DNA from 2 places in the Porcipelethomonas ammoniilytica genome. Region 2 is predicted to be linked to the other one. Evidence: a T-box and tRNA genes for the amino acid it is inferred to sense, from the RefSeq annotation. Region 2 holds a T-box; the other holds one or more tRNA genes.

Region 1 (7,755 bases), on a different contig from region 2:
TTAAGAGCATGTAAAAAAGTATTTTCAGATGACGTTCCTCAGGTTGTTGTATTTGATACCGCTTTCCATCAGACAATGCCTCCAAAAGCTTATATGTACGGTATTCCTTATGGAGATTATGAAAAATATCATGTAAGAAAATATGGTTTTCACGGTACTTCACACAGATTTGTTTCAGCTGCACTGTCAAAAGCCATGGGCAAGGATCTTAAGGATCTGAAGATCGTTTCATGTCATCTTGGCAACGGTTCTTCCATTACTGCTATTGAAAACGGAAAGTCCATAGATACTTCAATGGGATTTACTCCTCTTGATGGTGTAATTATGGGTACTAGAAGCGGTGCTATTGATGCTTCAGCTGTTACATATCTTGCAAAGAAAATGAATCTTTCTCCTGACGAAATGAGCAGCTATCTTAACAAACAGTGTGGATTCCTTGGCGTATCAGATGTTTCTTCTGATAACAGAGAAATTTATGCGGCTATTAATAACGGTGATGAAAAGGCTCAGCTTACAGCAGATATGCTGCGTTATGAAATAAAAAAATATATTGGTTCTTATGCGGCTGTTATGAATGGTCTGGACGCTGTTATATTTACAGGCGGTATCGGCGAAAATTCATGGGAAGTACGCGGAGGTGTCTGCACAAACATGGATTATCTGGGTATAAAGATTGATTTTGAACTGAACAAGACTATAAGAGGTACTCAGGCTAAAATTTCAACACCTGATTCAAAGGTTGAGGTTTGGGTAATTCCTACAAATGAAGAACTGCTTATTGCAAGAGATACTTTGGCAATAATTTCGAAATAAGAGTATATTCTAAAATAACCCGGGAGTGATTTTCTCGGGTTATTATTTCATAATTGAAATTTATAGGAGTACGAGATAAATGGATAACTGGTTTACAATTGATAAAGTTGACGCTGACACTTATATTATCAGTGAATATCGCCATTGGGAAGAAACTCATTGTTATCTGTTGAATGGAAATAATCGAAGCTTGCTGATCGATACGGGACTTGGTATTTCAAATATATATGATGAAGTAGTAAAGCTTACTGATAAGCCTGTTACGGCTGTTGCTACTCACATTCACTGGGATCATATCGGCGGACATAAGTACTTTCCAGACTTTTACGCCCACTCTGAGGAATTGGATTGGCTCAATGGCAAATTTCCCTTATCAATCGAAACAATTAAAGAAATGGTTGTTGATCGCTGTGATTTACCTAATGATTTTAATGTGAACGATTACATATTTTTTCAAGGTAAGCCGACAAAAGTACTGAATGATCATGATATCATTGATATTGGCGGTCGGGAAATTGAAGTACTGCATACGCCGGGACATTCTCCGGGTCATTTATGTTTTTGGGAAAGAAATAAAGAATATTTATTTACCGGTGATTTAGTATATAAAGATATTTTGTTTGCTTATTATCCGTCTACTGATCCGGAAGCATATCTTACGTCACTGGAAAAAGTTGCGGCATTGCCAGTGAAAAATGTATTTCCTGCACATCATTCCTTGGATATACATCCGGAAATTTTAATACGTATGCGGGAAGCATTCAGACAACTCAAAGCTGACGGTAAGCTTCATCATGGCAGCGGTACATTTAATTATGGCGATTGGGGAGTATGGCTGTAAAAGTATATTTTTTTACTGGATTTTAAGGAGTTATAAATGAATGATTTGTACAAGGAGTTATTTGAACGTGCTGTAAAAGCTGCTGAAAATTCGTATTCGCCATATTCACGATTTAAAGTGGGAGCAGCGCTTTTGTGCAGTGACGGTACAATTTATACGGGTTGTAATATTGAAAATTCTTCCTTTTCGCTTACAAACTGTGCTGAACGAACAGCCTTCTTCAAGGCAATATCAGAAGGAAAGAAAGAATTTGAGGCTATTGCTATTGCCGGAGGTCATGACAATATGAGTGAACCATGTTATCCGTGCGGATCATGCCGTCAAGTTATGACGGAATTTTGCCATAATTACTTTAAAATTATACTTTCTGATAAAATTTTGACCCTAAATGAGATTTTACCGTATGGTTTTAGTTTGAATTGAGTAAATTAAAATAAAAATTAAAAAGGTATTGACTTTCATTCGCATTTATGATATAATGTATTTTGTAATGCGGATATGGCGGAATAGGCAGACGCGCTAGCTTCAGGTGCTAGTCCTCGCAAGGGGGTGCAGGTTCAACTCCTGTTATCCGCACCAGCCGGGTGACCCCGGTGGGACAAATCGTATCTCACTTTGTGGGATGCGATTTTCTTTTAGGCTCGACCAGTAATTTTTCATCCGTTTTATAGTCACAAGACATATTGGTGAACACCTCTTAAAACCCTATAACTACGGGCTTTATTTGCATTTTAGGGGTGAAAAATTTTAGTTCAAAACCATGGCTGTTTTTCCCCGTTTTTATCGACTGAAAGGATTCAAACCGATGCAAAAAAATATTTCAGAAAAATTCAAGGCGTATTTGAGAAAAATTATCTCGGATACGTCTTTAGGATGTTGAGAAAATTCTGGGAATAGAGCTTCCGGAAAGACATAATTATGATACTATGAGTGCTTTTATAGTGGATTTGCTAGGCAGAATACCGGAAGAAGATGAGACACCAAGTGTAAGATACGGAGAAGTGGAGTTTACAGTTTTGCTGACTGAAGATAATTGGATCTCTAAAATAAAGGCAGTTTACTTAAAAAAAGGCGAAGAGTAAAAACTTCGCCTTTTTTGTATATTACTATGTAAAAAGGTATATAAAAGTAAAAATTTAGATGTAATTTGTAAAAAATGCTGTAAAATCAGTGAATTGAGTCAAAAAAACTATAAAAAAGGTAGAACGTGGAGTAAAGCGGTTGACAAAAGAGGGAAGAGGTGATATAATAATAAAGCTGTCGAACGAGAGAGAGCGAGTACGGAATGGAAAAAATTTTTTTGAAAGAAGTGCTTGACAAAGTTCGGAAGATATGGTATTATAGATAGGTCGTCTTAAGGGAGTCAAGGGAATAAGAGGATAAAAACTTTTTTAAAAAAAGTACTTGACAAACAGAAGAGACTGTGATATAATAGATAAGCTTTCCCGAGAGGGAGCGGCGAGGTATCTTGAAAATTGAACAATGCAAAGAAAAGAAACCCTTGTATAATTTCTGTTAAACGATGTTTAACAAGAGTTTAAAATACAAACGAGGTAATTGCGAGCAATCGTAATGAAACGGGAGATATTAAGAGCTGAGAGGCTTTTAGATATACAAACTTAATAAAGAGTTTGATCCTGGCTCAGGACGAACGCTGGCGGCACGCCTAACACATGCAAGTCGAACGGACGAGGAGGAGCTTGCTTCTCCGAGTTAGTGGCGGACGGGTGAGTAACACGTGAGCAACCTACCCTTGAGAGGGGGATAGCTTCTGGAAACGGATGGTAATACCCCATAACATATATTTTAGGCATCTAAGATATATCAAAGAAATTCGCTCAAGGATGGGCTCGCGTCTGATTAGATAGTTGGTGAGGTAACGGCCCACCAAGTCGACGATCAGTAGCCGGACTGAGAGGTTGAACGGCCACATTGGGACTGAGACACGGCCCAGACTCCTACGGGAGGCAGCAGTGGGGAATATTGCACAATGGGGGGAACCCTGATGCAGCGATGCCGCGTGGAGGAAGAAGGTTTTCGGATTGTAAACTCCTTTTAACAGGGACGATAATGACGGTACCTGAAGAAAAAGCTCCGGCTAACTACGTGCCAGCAGCCGCGGTAATACGTAGGGAGCGAGCGTTGTCCGGAATTACTGGGTGTAAAGGGAGCGTAGGCGGGACGGTAAGTCAGGTGTGAAATATACGTGCTCAACATGTAGACTGCACTTGAAACTGCTGTTCTTGAGTGAAGTAGAGGTAAGCGGAATTCCTAGTGTAGCGGTGAAATGCGTAGATATTAGGAGGAACATCGGTGGCGAAGGCGGCTTACTGGGCTTTTACTGACGCTGAGGCTCGAAAGCGTGGGGAGCAAACAGGATTAGATACCCTGGTAGTCCACGCTGTAAACGATGATTACTAGGTGTGGGGGGACTGACCCCTTCCGTGCCGCAGTTAACACAATAAGTAATCCACCTGGGGAGTACGACCGCAAGGTTGAAACTCAAAGGAATTGACGGGGGCCCGCACAAGCAGTGGAGTATGTGGTTTAATTCGAAGCAACGCGAAGAACCTTACCAGGTCTTGACATCGTATGCATAGTCTAGAGATAGATGAAATCCCTTCGGGGACATATAGACAGGTGGTGCATGGTTGTCGTCAGCTCGTGTCGTGAGATGTTGGGTTAAGTCCCGCAACGAGCGCAACCCTTACCTTTAGTTGCTACGCAAGAGCACTCTAGAGGGACTGCCGTTGACAAAACGGAGGAAGGTGGGGATGACGTCAAATCATCATGCCCCTTATGACCTGGGCTACACACGTACTACAATGGCAATTAACAGAGGGAAGCAAAACAGCGATGTGGAGCAAATCCCGAAAAATTGTCCCAGTTCAGATTGCAGGCTGCAACTCGCCTGCATGAAGTCGGAATTGCTAGTAATCGCAGATCAGAATGCTGCGGTGAATACGTTCCCGGGCCTTGTACACACCGCCCGTCACACCATGGGAGTCGGTAACACCCGAAGCCTGTAGTCTAACCTTATAGGAGGACGCAGTCGAAGGTGGGATTGATGACTGGGGTGAAGTCGTAACAAGGTAGCCGTATCGGAAGGTGCGGCTGGATCACCTCCTTTCTAAGGAGCGAGCAGATGAAGAATCTGAGAAGTTCCGGTCAGATGCAAGGGAAGCATTGTTCGATTTTGAAGATACCAAGGAAGAGTTGGGGGTGTAGCTCAGCTGGGAGAGCACCTGCTTTGCAAGCAGGGGGTCAGGAGTTCGATCCTCCTCATCTCCACCAAAAAGGTATTGGGCGCATAGCTCAGGTGGTTAGAGCGCACGCCTGATAAGCGTGAGGTCGGTGGTTCGAGTCCACTTGTGCCCACCAATCAAGAATAAAAATTAATAGATAAGAAGTTATCTGTTAATTTCTGTTCTTGAAAAAGGATAGAAAAAGGAAACTTGAAAATTGAATAAGAAAAGTAAGAGGAAATACAATCAAGTGAAACGACACGATTAAGAAAAATTAATCGGGTAAAAAAACTACAATGTATTGAAGAGAACTCAAAACGGACAAATGGTAAAGCTAATAAGAGCGCAGGGCGGATGCCTTGGCATTGGGAACCGAAGAAGGACGTGGTTAACTGCGAAAAGCTGCGGTGAGTTGTAAGCGAACAAAGACCCGCAGATATCCGAATGGAGCAATCCATATGAGAGAAGCTCATATATCATATACTGAATACATAGGTATATGAGGGGAACCTCCTGAACTGAAACATCTAAGTAGGGAGAGGAAGAGAAATCAACCGAGATTTCGTAAGTAGTGGCGAGCGAAAGCGAAAGAGGCCAAACCGTAATCAGCAATGAATACGGGGTTGCGGACTGCAATTAGCATTGTCAAAGCCTAGTTGAACAGGATGGGAAGCCTGACCAAAGAATGTGAGAGTCATGTAAATGAAAGGCAGAGACAGCGAGCAGGATCCAGAGTACCGCGGGACACGTGAAACCCCGTGGGAAGCTGGGGGGACCACCCTCCAAGCCTAAATATTCCCCAATGACCGATAGCGAAGAGTACTGTGAAGGAAAGGTGAAAAGAACCCCGGGAGGGGAGTGAAAAAGAACCTGAAACCCTGTGCTTACAAGCACTGAGAGCACGTCAAAGTGTGATCAGGTACCTTTTGTAGAATGGTCCGGCGAGTTATCATATGTAGCAAGGTTAAGGACTTAAGGTCTGAAGCCGAAGCGAGAGCGAGTCTTAACAGGGCGAGAAGTTACATGTGATAGACCCGAAACCGAGTGACCTAGCCATGTCCAGGCTGAAGTGGAGGTAAAACTCCATGGAGGGCCGAACCGACCCCCGTTGAAAAGGTGGCGGATGAGGTGTGGCTAGCGGAGAAATTCCAATCGAACTCGGATATAGCTGGTTCTCCCCGAAATAGCTTTAGGGCTAGCGTTGTATTAGATTACCGGAGGTAAAGCACTGAATGGGCTAGGGGCCGAGAGGTTACTGAACCTTATCAAACTAAGAATGCCGGATAATTGATGTACAGCAGTCAGACTATGTGAGATAAGTCTCATAGTCAAAAGGGAAACAGCCCAGACCCACAGCTAAGGTCCCGAAATAGATTTAAGTGGAAAAGGATGTGGGGTTGCACAGACAACCAGGATGTTGGCTTAGAAGCAGCCACTCATTAAAAGAGTGCGTAATAGCTCACTGGTCGAGTGACCCTGCGCCGAAAATTCAACGGGGCTAAAATCTATACCGAAGCTTGGGCTGCAATACGAAAGTATTGCGGGGTAGGGGAGCGTCGTATAAGAGGAGAAGTCATAGCGGAAGCGATGGTGGATTTTATACGAGTGAGAATGCCGGAATGAGTAGCGAGAATTATGTGAGAATCATAATGGCCGAAAGTCTAAGGATTTAGGAGGAAGGTTCGTCCGCTCCTAGTAAGCCGGGAGCTAAGGCGAGGCGGAAACGCGTAGCCGATGCACATACGGTAGAAATTCCGTAGCCTCTGAAAGATTAAAGCACAAGGACACTTGAGAAGCGTTTAGCCGGGCGTTGGTTGCCCCGGTCGTAAGGGACTCCGAATGGAGGAAGTAAATGTGGATTGAGGCAAGAAAAGTTGTGCGTATATCTGAAGAGCCCGTACCGCAAACCGACACAGGTAGACAGGAAGAGGATTCTAAGGCCAACGGGAGAAGGGTTGTTAAGGAACTCGGCAAGTTGACCCCGTAACTTAGGGAGAAGGGGTGCTCGAAAGAGCCGCAGAGAATAGGCCCAAGCGACTGTTTAGCAAAAACACAGCTCTATGCTAAATCGAAAGATGACGTATATGGGGTGACACCTGCCCGGTGCTGGAAGGTTAAGAGGAGAAGTGAGAGCTTTGAATTGAAGCCCCAGTAAACGGCGGCCGTAACTATAACGGTCCTAAGGTAGCGAAATTCCTTGTCAGGTAAGTTCTGACCCGCACGAATGGTGTAACGATTTGGGCACTGTCTCAACAACCCACCCGGCGAAATTGTAGTACCGGTGAAGATGCCGGTTACCCGCGACTAGACGGAAAGACCCCATGGAGCTTCACTGTAGCTTAATATTGAGTTTTGGTATTTCATGTACAGGATAGGTGGGAGACTGAGAAGCATAGGCGTCAGCTTATGTGGAGTCGCTGTTGGGATACCACTCTTGAAGTGCTGAAATTCTAACCTGCGCCCTTGAATCAGGGCGGGGGACATTGTTAGGTGGGCAGTTTGACTGGGGCGGTCGCCTCCAAAAGAGTAACGGAGGCGCTCAAAGGTTCGCTCAGCATGGATGGAAACCATGCTATTGAGTGTAAACGCAAAAGCGAGCCTAACTGCGAGACTGACGGGTCGAGCAGTAACGAAAGTTGGAGTTAGTGATCCGGCGGTATGTGAGTGGAAATGCCGTCGCTCAACGGATAAAAGCTACCCTGGGGATAACAGGCTGATCTCCCCCAAGAGTCCACATCGACGGGGAGGTTTGGCACCTCGATGTCGGCTCATCGCATCCTGGGGCTGAATTCGGTCCCAAGGGTTTGGCTGTTCGCCAATTAAAGCGGTACGCGAGCTGGGTTCAGAACGTCGTGA
Region 2 (7,755 bases):
TCTTGAAAGACCATGTCTGATAGCGCCAGCCTGACCGGTAACACCGCCGCCTGTAACGGTGCAGACAATATCAAATTTATCTGTAGTTTCAGTTAAATTAAGAGGCTGACGAACAATAAGCTTTAATGTTTCAAGACCGAAATACTCATCAATACTTCTTCCGTTAATTGTAATGTTACCGGAACCCGGATATACTCTTACTCTTGCAACAGAATGCTTTCTTCTTCCTGTACCATAGTAATATTTAACCTTTGATTCGTACATTTAAACCGCCTCCTTATTATAATTCATAAGCAACAGGCTTTTGTGCCTCGTGCTTATGTGCTGAATTTCTGTAAGTTCTTAAACGTTTGAGCTGATTTCTGCCTTGAGAATTGTTAGGAAGCATACCATTTACTGCAATCATCATTGCTTTTTCCGGTTTTGTTTCCATAAGTTCTTTGTAGCTTACAGACTTGATTCCGCCTATCCAGCCTGTATGCCAGTAAAACTTTTTATTTTCAAGTTTTTTACCTGTTAAAACTGCTTTTTCACAATTAATGATAATTACGTGATCTCCACAGTCTACATGCGGAGCAAAAGTTGGCTTATGTTTACCTCTGAGAATATGAGCAGCCTGAGCAGCTACACGTCCCAACGGCTTATCTGCTGCATCTAAAACATACCATTTACGGCTGACTTCAGCTGGTTTTGGCATATAAGTTGACATATTATAAATCCTCCATTATTGTATTTTGTCAAGCCTGAACCGGACTGGGTTAATCCTGTTCTTCGGACATCCGCAAGTTCAAATAAAAATGAATATGTCCGAATTAATGATTCTTGACGTAACGATAAACATTATATCAAATTAAAAATAAAAAGTCAATAGTCAAATTGCCGAAATTTTAATTTATATCCCTTTCACGCTTGTTTTCTCTCTGTTTTTCTCTATTTCTCTTGTTATCTTAAATTTCATTTCAGTTTTTGAAGTGCTTTCGTCAGTTTGAGAGTTTTAATCTTGGAGGATCGTTTCCGGCAAGCGCTTTTGCTATAGTCATTTCTATCTGATACAGCTTTTTTATGATTGCCGTTTTTTAAAAAACTTTGAAAAATAGGATTGACTTTTTTTTGTTTTTTGGTATAATATAAGAAGAATATATAAACGCTGTGACAGGAATGATTGTTTGTTTCGTTCTTCAGAGAAGAAGCGGTCGGTGAGAGCTTCTGTTCGTAAAACAAGTGCTACCCTTGAGCTTTCGGCTAAATCCGAACGTATTTTCTGCGTTAAAGGAAACTAAAGGAAAGTAATTTATTTACTTTTGAAATTGGGTGGTACCACGAGGCCTTCGTCCCATTGCAGGACGCAAGGCTTTTATTATTTTTTACAGCTTTTATGAAATTTTAAAGGAGTTTTTATTTATGAAATGGCGTGGCGTAAATGAATTACGTGAAATGTATCTTTCATTTTTTGAAAGTAAAAATCATACAAGAATGGCTAGTTCCTCACTTATACCTCAGGGAGATAACAGTCTTTTACTGATCAATTCCGGTATGGCACCTCTTAAAAAGTTTTTCTTGGGACAGGCTGTTCCTCCGAATAAGCGAGTTACAACATGTCAGAAATGTATCAGAACGCCTGATATTGAGCGTGTTGGTAAAACAGCAAGACACGGCACTTATTTTGAAATGCTGGGAAACTTTTCCTTTGGAGATTATTTTAAAACTGAGGCGATCGAATGGGCGTGGGAATTTCTTACAGAAATACTTGAGATTCCGGCTGAAAAGCTTTGGATTACTGTTTTTGAAAGCGATGATGAAGCTGAACAGATTTGGAAAAATAAAATAGGCATACCTCAGGATAGAATAATTCGTCTCGGTAAGGAGGACAATTTCTGGGAACACGGTTCAGGTCCTTGCGGTCCTTGTTCCGAAATTCATTTTGACAGAGGAGAAAGCTACGGTCCTTTTGAAAGCTTTGAACAGGCAAGCGAATGTGATAGAATCGTTGAAATATGGAATCTGGTATTCAGTCAGTTTGACAGTGACGGAAACGGTAACTATGCTGAAATGGAAACCAAGAATATTGATACCGGTATGGGGCTTGAAAGACTTGCTTGTGCAATTCAGGGAGTTGATAATCTGTTCGAGGTTGACACAGTCAAGAATATAATGGGCAAGATCTGTGAGATTGCAGATGTACAATATAAAAATGATGAAAATACCGACGTATCTTTGCGTGTAATTACTGACCATATCAGAAGCACAACATTTATGGTAGGAGACGGTATTACACCTGCAAATGAGGGCAGAGGATATGTGCTTAAAAGACTTCTGAGAAGAGCTGCCAGACACGGTAAAATGCTGGGAATAAACGAGCCTTTTCTTTATAAAGTCTGCGATACGGTAATTGAAGAAAACAAATCTGCTTATCCGGAACTTGTTGAAAAAAGGGAACTGATTAAAAAAATTATTAAGCATGAAGAAGAAAGCTTTGCTAAGACAATCGATAAAGGTACGGAGCTGCTTAGTCATTTTATCGACAAAATTTCAGCAGATGAAATAAAAAATGTGCTTTCAGGAGACGATGCATTTAAATTAAGCGATACATATGGTTTCCCGCTTGATCTTACAAAGGAAATTGCCGCTGAAAATGGAATCGAAGTAGATGAGAAGCGTTTTAAGGAATGTATGGAAGAACAGAAGCGCAAGGCAAGAAGCGATAGGGCATCTAAGATTAAAACTTCATGGAGCGATGAAAACACGTCTGCTATTAATGTTCCGGCTACTGAATTTACAGGATATACAAGATTTAAGCATGACGCTGAAATCCTTGAAATTTTTGTTGACGGTAAATCGGTTGACAGTATTTCAGAAGGACAGGAGGCTGTTATAATACTTGACCAAACTCCGTTCTATGCGGAAAGCGGCGGACAGTCTGCCGATACCGGTGAGATTAGTACAGAAGATGCAGTATTTGCCGTGTATAATGTAACTAAGACTGAAAATGGTCATTTTCTGCATTTCGGAGCGATTGAAAAGGGAAGTATAAATAAAAATGATACTGTTTTTGCTGAAATTGACGTAGAAAAAAGAATGTCAGCTATGAGAAATCATACCGCTGCACATCTTCTTCAAGCAGCGTTAAGGGAAGTACTGGGCGAGCATGTACATCAGGCAGGTCAGCTTGTAAATGCTGAAAGATGCAGATTTGACTTTTCTCACTTCAGTGCAGTAACGCCTGATGAAATTTTACGGATTGAAAACATTGTAAATGATGAGATTTTAAATTCAATTAACGTTGTAACTAAAGAAATGCCTATTGAGGAAGCAAGAAAATTGGGAGCTATGGCGCTTTTTGGTGAAAAATACGGAGATATTGTAAGAGTAGTGGATATCGGAGGAAAATCAATCGAATTCTGCGGCGGTACTCATGTTAAAAATACTTCAAATATCGGTCTTTTCAAAATCGTTTCCGAAAATTCTGTTGCTTCAGGAGTAAGGCGTATTGAGGCTGTGACGGGTAACGGCGTATTGCTATTTATGAATGAACTTAGAAATTCAATTAATGCGGCATCGGCAGTCCTTAAGATCGCAAATCCTGCAAAGCTTGCTGAACGCTGTCAGGCATTGACAGAAGAATTAAAGGAAAAGGATAAGCAAATACAGAAACTTAGTCAGCAGCTTGCAGGAAGTCAGCTTGCAAATATGTTTGACAATGCCAAAGAAATCAACGGAATAAAAATTATCTCCGCTATGCTTAACGGTACTAAGCCTGATATGTTAAGGCAAATCGGAGATAAGGTTAAAGAACAAACAGAAGATTTTATTGCGGTATTTGCCGGAATTGCTGACGATAAAGGTACTCTTTACTGCGTGTGCGGAAAAAATGCGGTTTCCAAGGGTGCAAATGCCGGTAAGATAGTTCAGAGAATTGCCGCTATTACAGGCGGTAAAGGCGGCGGACGTCCTGACAGCGCTATGGCAGGTATAGGCAAAAATTATATGGTTGACGAAGCACTTGGCGCTCTTGAAAGCATTGCTAATGAATTTCTTAAATAAGGGGATATTTTAAATGGATTGTTTATTTTGTAAAATAATTGCCGGGGAAATTCCCAGCGATAAGGTATATGAGGACGATATGGTATATGCATTTAAGGATATTGAGCCGGTTGCGCCGGTTCACTATCTGATTATTCCTAAGGAACATATCAGCGGAGCTTCTGCTGTAAATTCTGAAAATTCAAAATATGTTGCGCATATTTTTGAAGTGGCAGCTAAAATTGCCGCTGATGAGGGCTTTGCGGACGGTTATAGAGTGATAACAAACTGCGGTGATGATGCAGGGCAAAGTGTTCATCATCTTCACTTTCATGTACTTGCCGGCAAAAAAATGGGCTGGAGCAGTGACAGCGCAGTATAAATTCGGAGGATAAAATGAAAACTTATACACTAAATGTAGCGGGTCTTACAAGAGAACTGCCTATTTGTCCTATTAATGATAAGCTTGATATTGCCGCCTTTATAATGTTTTCAGATGTGGAGCTTACCTTAGAGTGCGCTAAAGAACTGCTAAAGAAAGTTCCGGAATTTGATGTTATTGTAACTGCTGAAAGCAAGGGAATTCCTCTGGGATATGAAATGGCAAGACAGAGCGGTAAAAATTATATCGTTGCGAGAAAATCTGTTAAGCTCTATATGAAAAATCCTGTGGCGGTGGAAGTTAAATCTATTACGACTGATAAAAAGCAAACGCTATATCTGTCCGAAAAGGATATGAATGAATTAAAAGGCAAAAGAGTACTCATTGCTGACGACGTTATCAGTACGGGCGAATCATTAAATTCACTTGTTGCTCTTGTTGAAAAGGCAGGCGGAAATATTGTATGTAAATCGGCAGTACTTGCCGAGGGCGATGCAGCCGACAGAAAAGATATTGTTTTTCTTGAAAAGCTTCCGCTGTTTTTTAAATAAAATTGAAACGTAAAATTGTATATGCCGGTGCGGCATGGGGAACAGGTTTGTTATTGGCTTCATTTCTGCATCCGGCATTTGATTTTATTATTATTCCTTTGTGCGTAATATTATTGGCGGTAATGAAATATCTTTTTAAGCAAAAGTTTAAGGAGATATTTTTAATATTAACAATATTGTCGGTTTCTGTAGGATTTTATAGGATTTATGATATGTTTGTATATAAACCTGTAGTTGATTACGCAGGGAATAATATAAGCTTCAGCGGTAAAATACTGGACTTTACAGAATATTCGGGCGACAAAACAAGCTATTTGGTAAAAGGAAAAATTAATGATGATGTGACTGCAAAGATAACGGTATATTCAGATTCATATAACTGCCGTATAAACGATAAATTTTATTTTACGGGAAGTCTTACGACTCCGGAAAATGATTATCTTTTTAATGAAAAGGATTATTACAAGTCAAAAGGCATATATCTTATGTCCGATAAAATATCAGAAATAAAGATAATACCTGATGATAAATTTTCGTTGGTAAGGATTTTAAGAGATTATAGGAATTATGTTACTGATTTTATTACTTCATATCTTCCGGAAGATGAAAGCGCTTTGCTGACAGGTATGCTGTTTGGCGATAAATCTCTAATATCTGACGATGACGATGAATTATTTTACAGAACTGGAATAGGTCATGTTATGGCGGTTTCTGGACTGCATCTGGTATTATTTTGCAGTATTTTTTCATTTGTATTTGATAAGATGAAATTAGGCAGAATAAGCAGATTTGTATTGCTTGAGATCGTTATGCTGCTGTTTGCGGTGTGCAGCGGACTTTCATTATCAGTTATGAGGGCGGCTTTTATGATGACGCTTGTGTATGCTGCTCCCATATTTTTCCGATATTCTGATACTTTGAATTCGCTTTTTATTTCATTGATTATTCTTACTGTTAGTTGTCCGTTTGCGATCAGAAATCCGTCATTGATACTGTCATTAACCGGTGCTTTCGGAGCAGGTGTATTTGCACCGTATATAACGGGCAGAATGAAAGACGGTAATTTCTGTCAGAGAAACATTAAAAAAGTAATTTACATGTTTTGCGTATCCGCAGTTATTTTTCCTGTATCGGTTATGTGCTTCGGTGAAGGTTCATTCTTTTCACCGATAGCTAATATTTTTCTTACGCCGATTTGTATGGCGGCATTGTTTTTGGCGTTAATTGCTTCCTTAACAATTTTTCTGAACCCTGTTTTACTTATAAAAATTGCCGGATTATTGTGTCATATTGAATTGAAAGCAGTAAGATTTATAGGTCGGCAGGAGTTTACATATATGAATTTTGACAGTAAAGCTAAAGTATTTGCAGGTGTTCTGCTGATATTCTGCATACTGACTTATTTCATTTTTAAGGATCATAAAACTGAAATTATAGCTGTCATTACTTCAATGGTTATTTTTTGTACCAGTGTGTCTGTATTTAATTTTATAGGCAGGAATGATGTAAAAATAGCTCTACTGGGAAAGAATTCAATTGATGTGATTGTTGTTTCACATCAGTTTTCAGCAGATATTATTGATATTTCCGGTAAGAAAAATAATTGCAGCTATGTATATAAATACCTCAGTGACAGTAATATATCAAACATTAATAATGTAATTATAAGAAAATCTCCATATAATTCTATGTCGTCGTATAATTCAAATTTATCATTGTTTAAGGTAGGCAGAATTTTTATGCCTTATGGAGCAATTGTAAGAAATGATATGAAAGTCTGCGGTGTGTTTCCGGAGTTTACCGATTATAAAAATATAAATTTTAAGTATGAGGATTATTTCATAAATATTTCAGATACTGAAATTACCGTAAATTACGGTAAATTTTCCTTTGTGTGCGATAATTATAAAAATACTGATTTTGCAGACGTCTTTGCCGAATATGATAATTTGTTTGAACCTCCTGAATGCCGCACGCTTATAATTCCGGAATATGAAAATGAGACAAATGAAATTAATGCAGTATGTGAGACAAATATTGTTATAAAAGTCAATAGCAACGGTGAATTTTCAGTGGGAGGATTATAATTTATGCCTGAAGTAAATTCTTCTGATATTTTAAAAAAACTTAAAGCAAATGAGCTAAGCAACGTTTATTATATTTACGGTAAAGATATTCTTACTGTTGAGGGAATAACTAAAGCTGTCCTGAAAAAAACTCTTGGTAAAAATTGGAACAATGATTGTACTAAAATAGAAGGAAAAAATATTGATATAAGCAGTCTTATTGATATTATGGAAATTAGTCCGATGTTTTCTGATTTCAATGCAATACTTATTAATGATCTCAATGCAGAGGAGCTTAGTGCCGACAAAGTCCAGCAGCTTATTGACGCAATAGAAAACTTACCGGATCAGACTATGTTAATAATAAATATTACAGGATTTGACGTAAAAAACGGAAAAAGATTTTTTTCCGGAAAAAATAAAAAACTGACAGACTGTATAATGAAAAAAGGTTTAGTGTGCGAATGTGGTTTAAAAACAATGCCGGTAATGGTAAAATCAATAATGGATACTGTTCAGAAACAAGGATGTACTATATCGAAAAAAAATGCTGAAAAGCTTGCAGAATATTGTCTTCTTGATTCAATGCAGATTCGTAATGAACTTGAAAAGCTATGTGCATACAGAGAGAATGCTGAAATAAGAATGGAGGATATTGATTCTCTGGTTTCAGGACAAATAGAAACTGATTCTTTTAAGCTTGCCAAAGCCGTGACCTCAATGAATTCAGGACAGG

Evidence for each region. A T-box is a leader RNA that pairs with one kind of tRNA and senses whether it is charged. The one in region 2 lies ahead of alaS (alanine--tRNA ligase), so its partner is inferred to be a tRNA-Ala.
Region 1: it encodes a tRNA-Ala, which carries the amino acid that the T-box ahead of alaS (alanine--tRNA ligase) is inferred to sense. The anticodon was not compared.

The regions. Positions count from the first base shown of each region.
Region 1 is NZ_JAOQKH010000002.1:294,543-302,297, forward strand. Features, by position in the region: gene OCV67_RS02975 (acetate/propionate family kinase) at 1-813, shown strand, start outside; gene OCV67_RS02980 (MBL fold metallo-hydrolase) at 893-1,654, shown strand; gene OCV67_RS02985 (cytidine deaminase) at 1,691-2,077, shown strand; tRNA gene OCV67_RS02990 (tRNA-Leu) at 2,147-2,233, shown strand; gene OCV67_RS02995 (transporter associated domain-containing protein) at 2,539-2,736, shown strand; rRNA gene OCV67_RS03000 (16S ribosomal RNA) at 3,274-4,784, shown strand; tRNA gene OCV67_RS03005 (tRNA-Ala) at 4,873-4,948, shown strand; tRNA gene OCV67_RS03010 (tRNA-Ile) at 4,959-5,035, shown strand; rRNA gene OCV67_RS03015 (23S ribosomal RNA) at 5,227-7,755, shown strand, end outside.
Region 2 is NZ_JAOQKH010000011.1:16,824-24,578, reverse strand. Features, by position in the region: gene rpsI (30S ribosomal protein S9) at 1-264, opposite strand, end outside; gene rplM (50S ribosomal protein L13) at 281-709, opposite strand; T-box leader at 1,141-1,339, shown strand; gene alaS (alanine--tRNA ligase) at 1,402-4,041, shown strand; gene OCV67_RS09325 (histidine triad nucleotide-binding protein) at 4,055-4,402, shown strand; gene OCV67_RS09320 (phosphoribosyltransferase family protein) at 4,417-4,953, shown strand; gene OCV67_RS09315 (ComEC/Rec2 family competence protein) at 5,166-7,040, shown strand; gene holA (DNA polymerase III subunit delta) at 7,044-7,755, shown strand, end outside.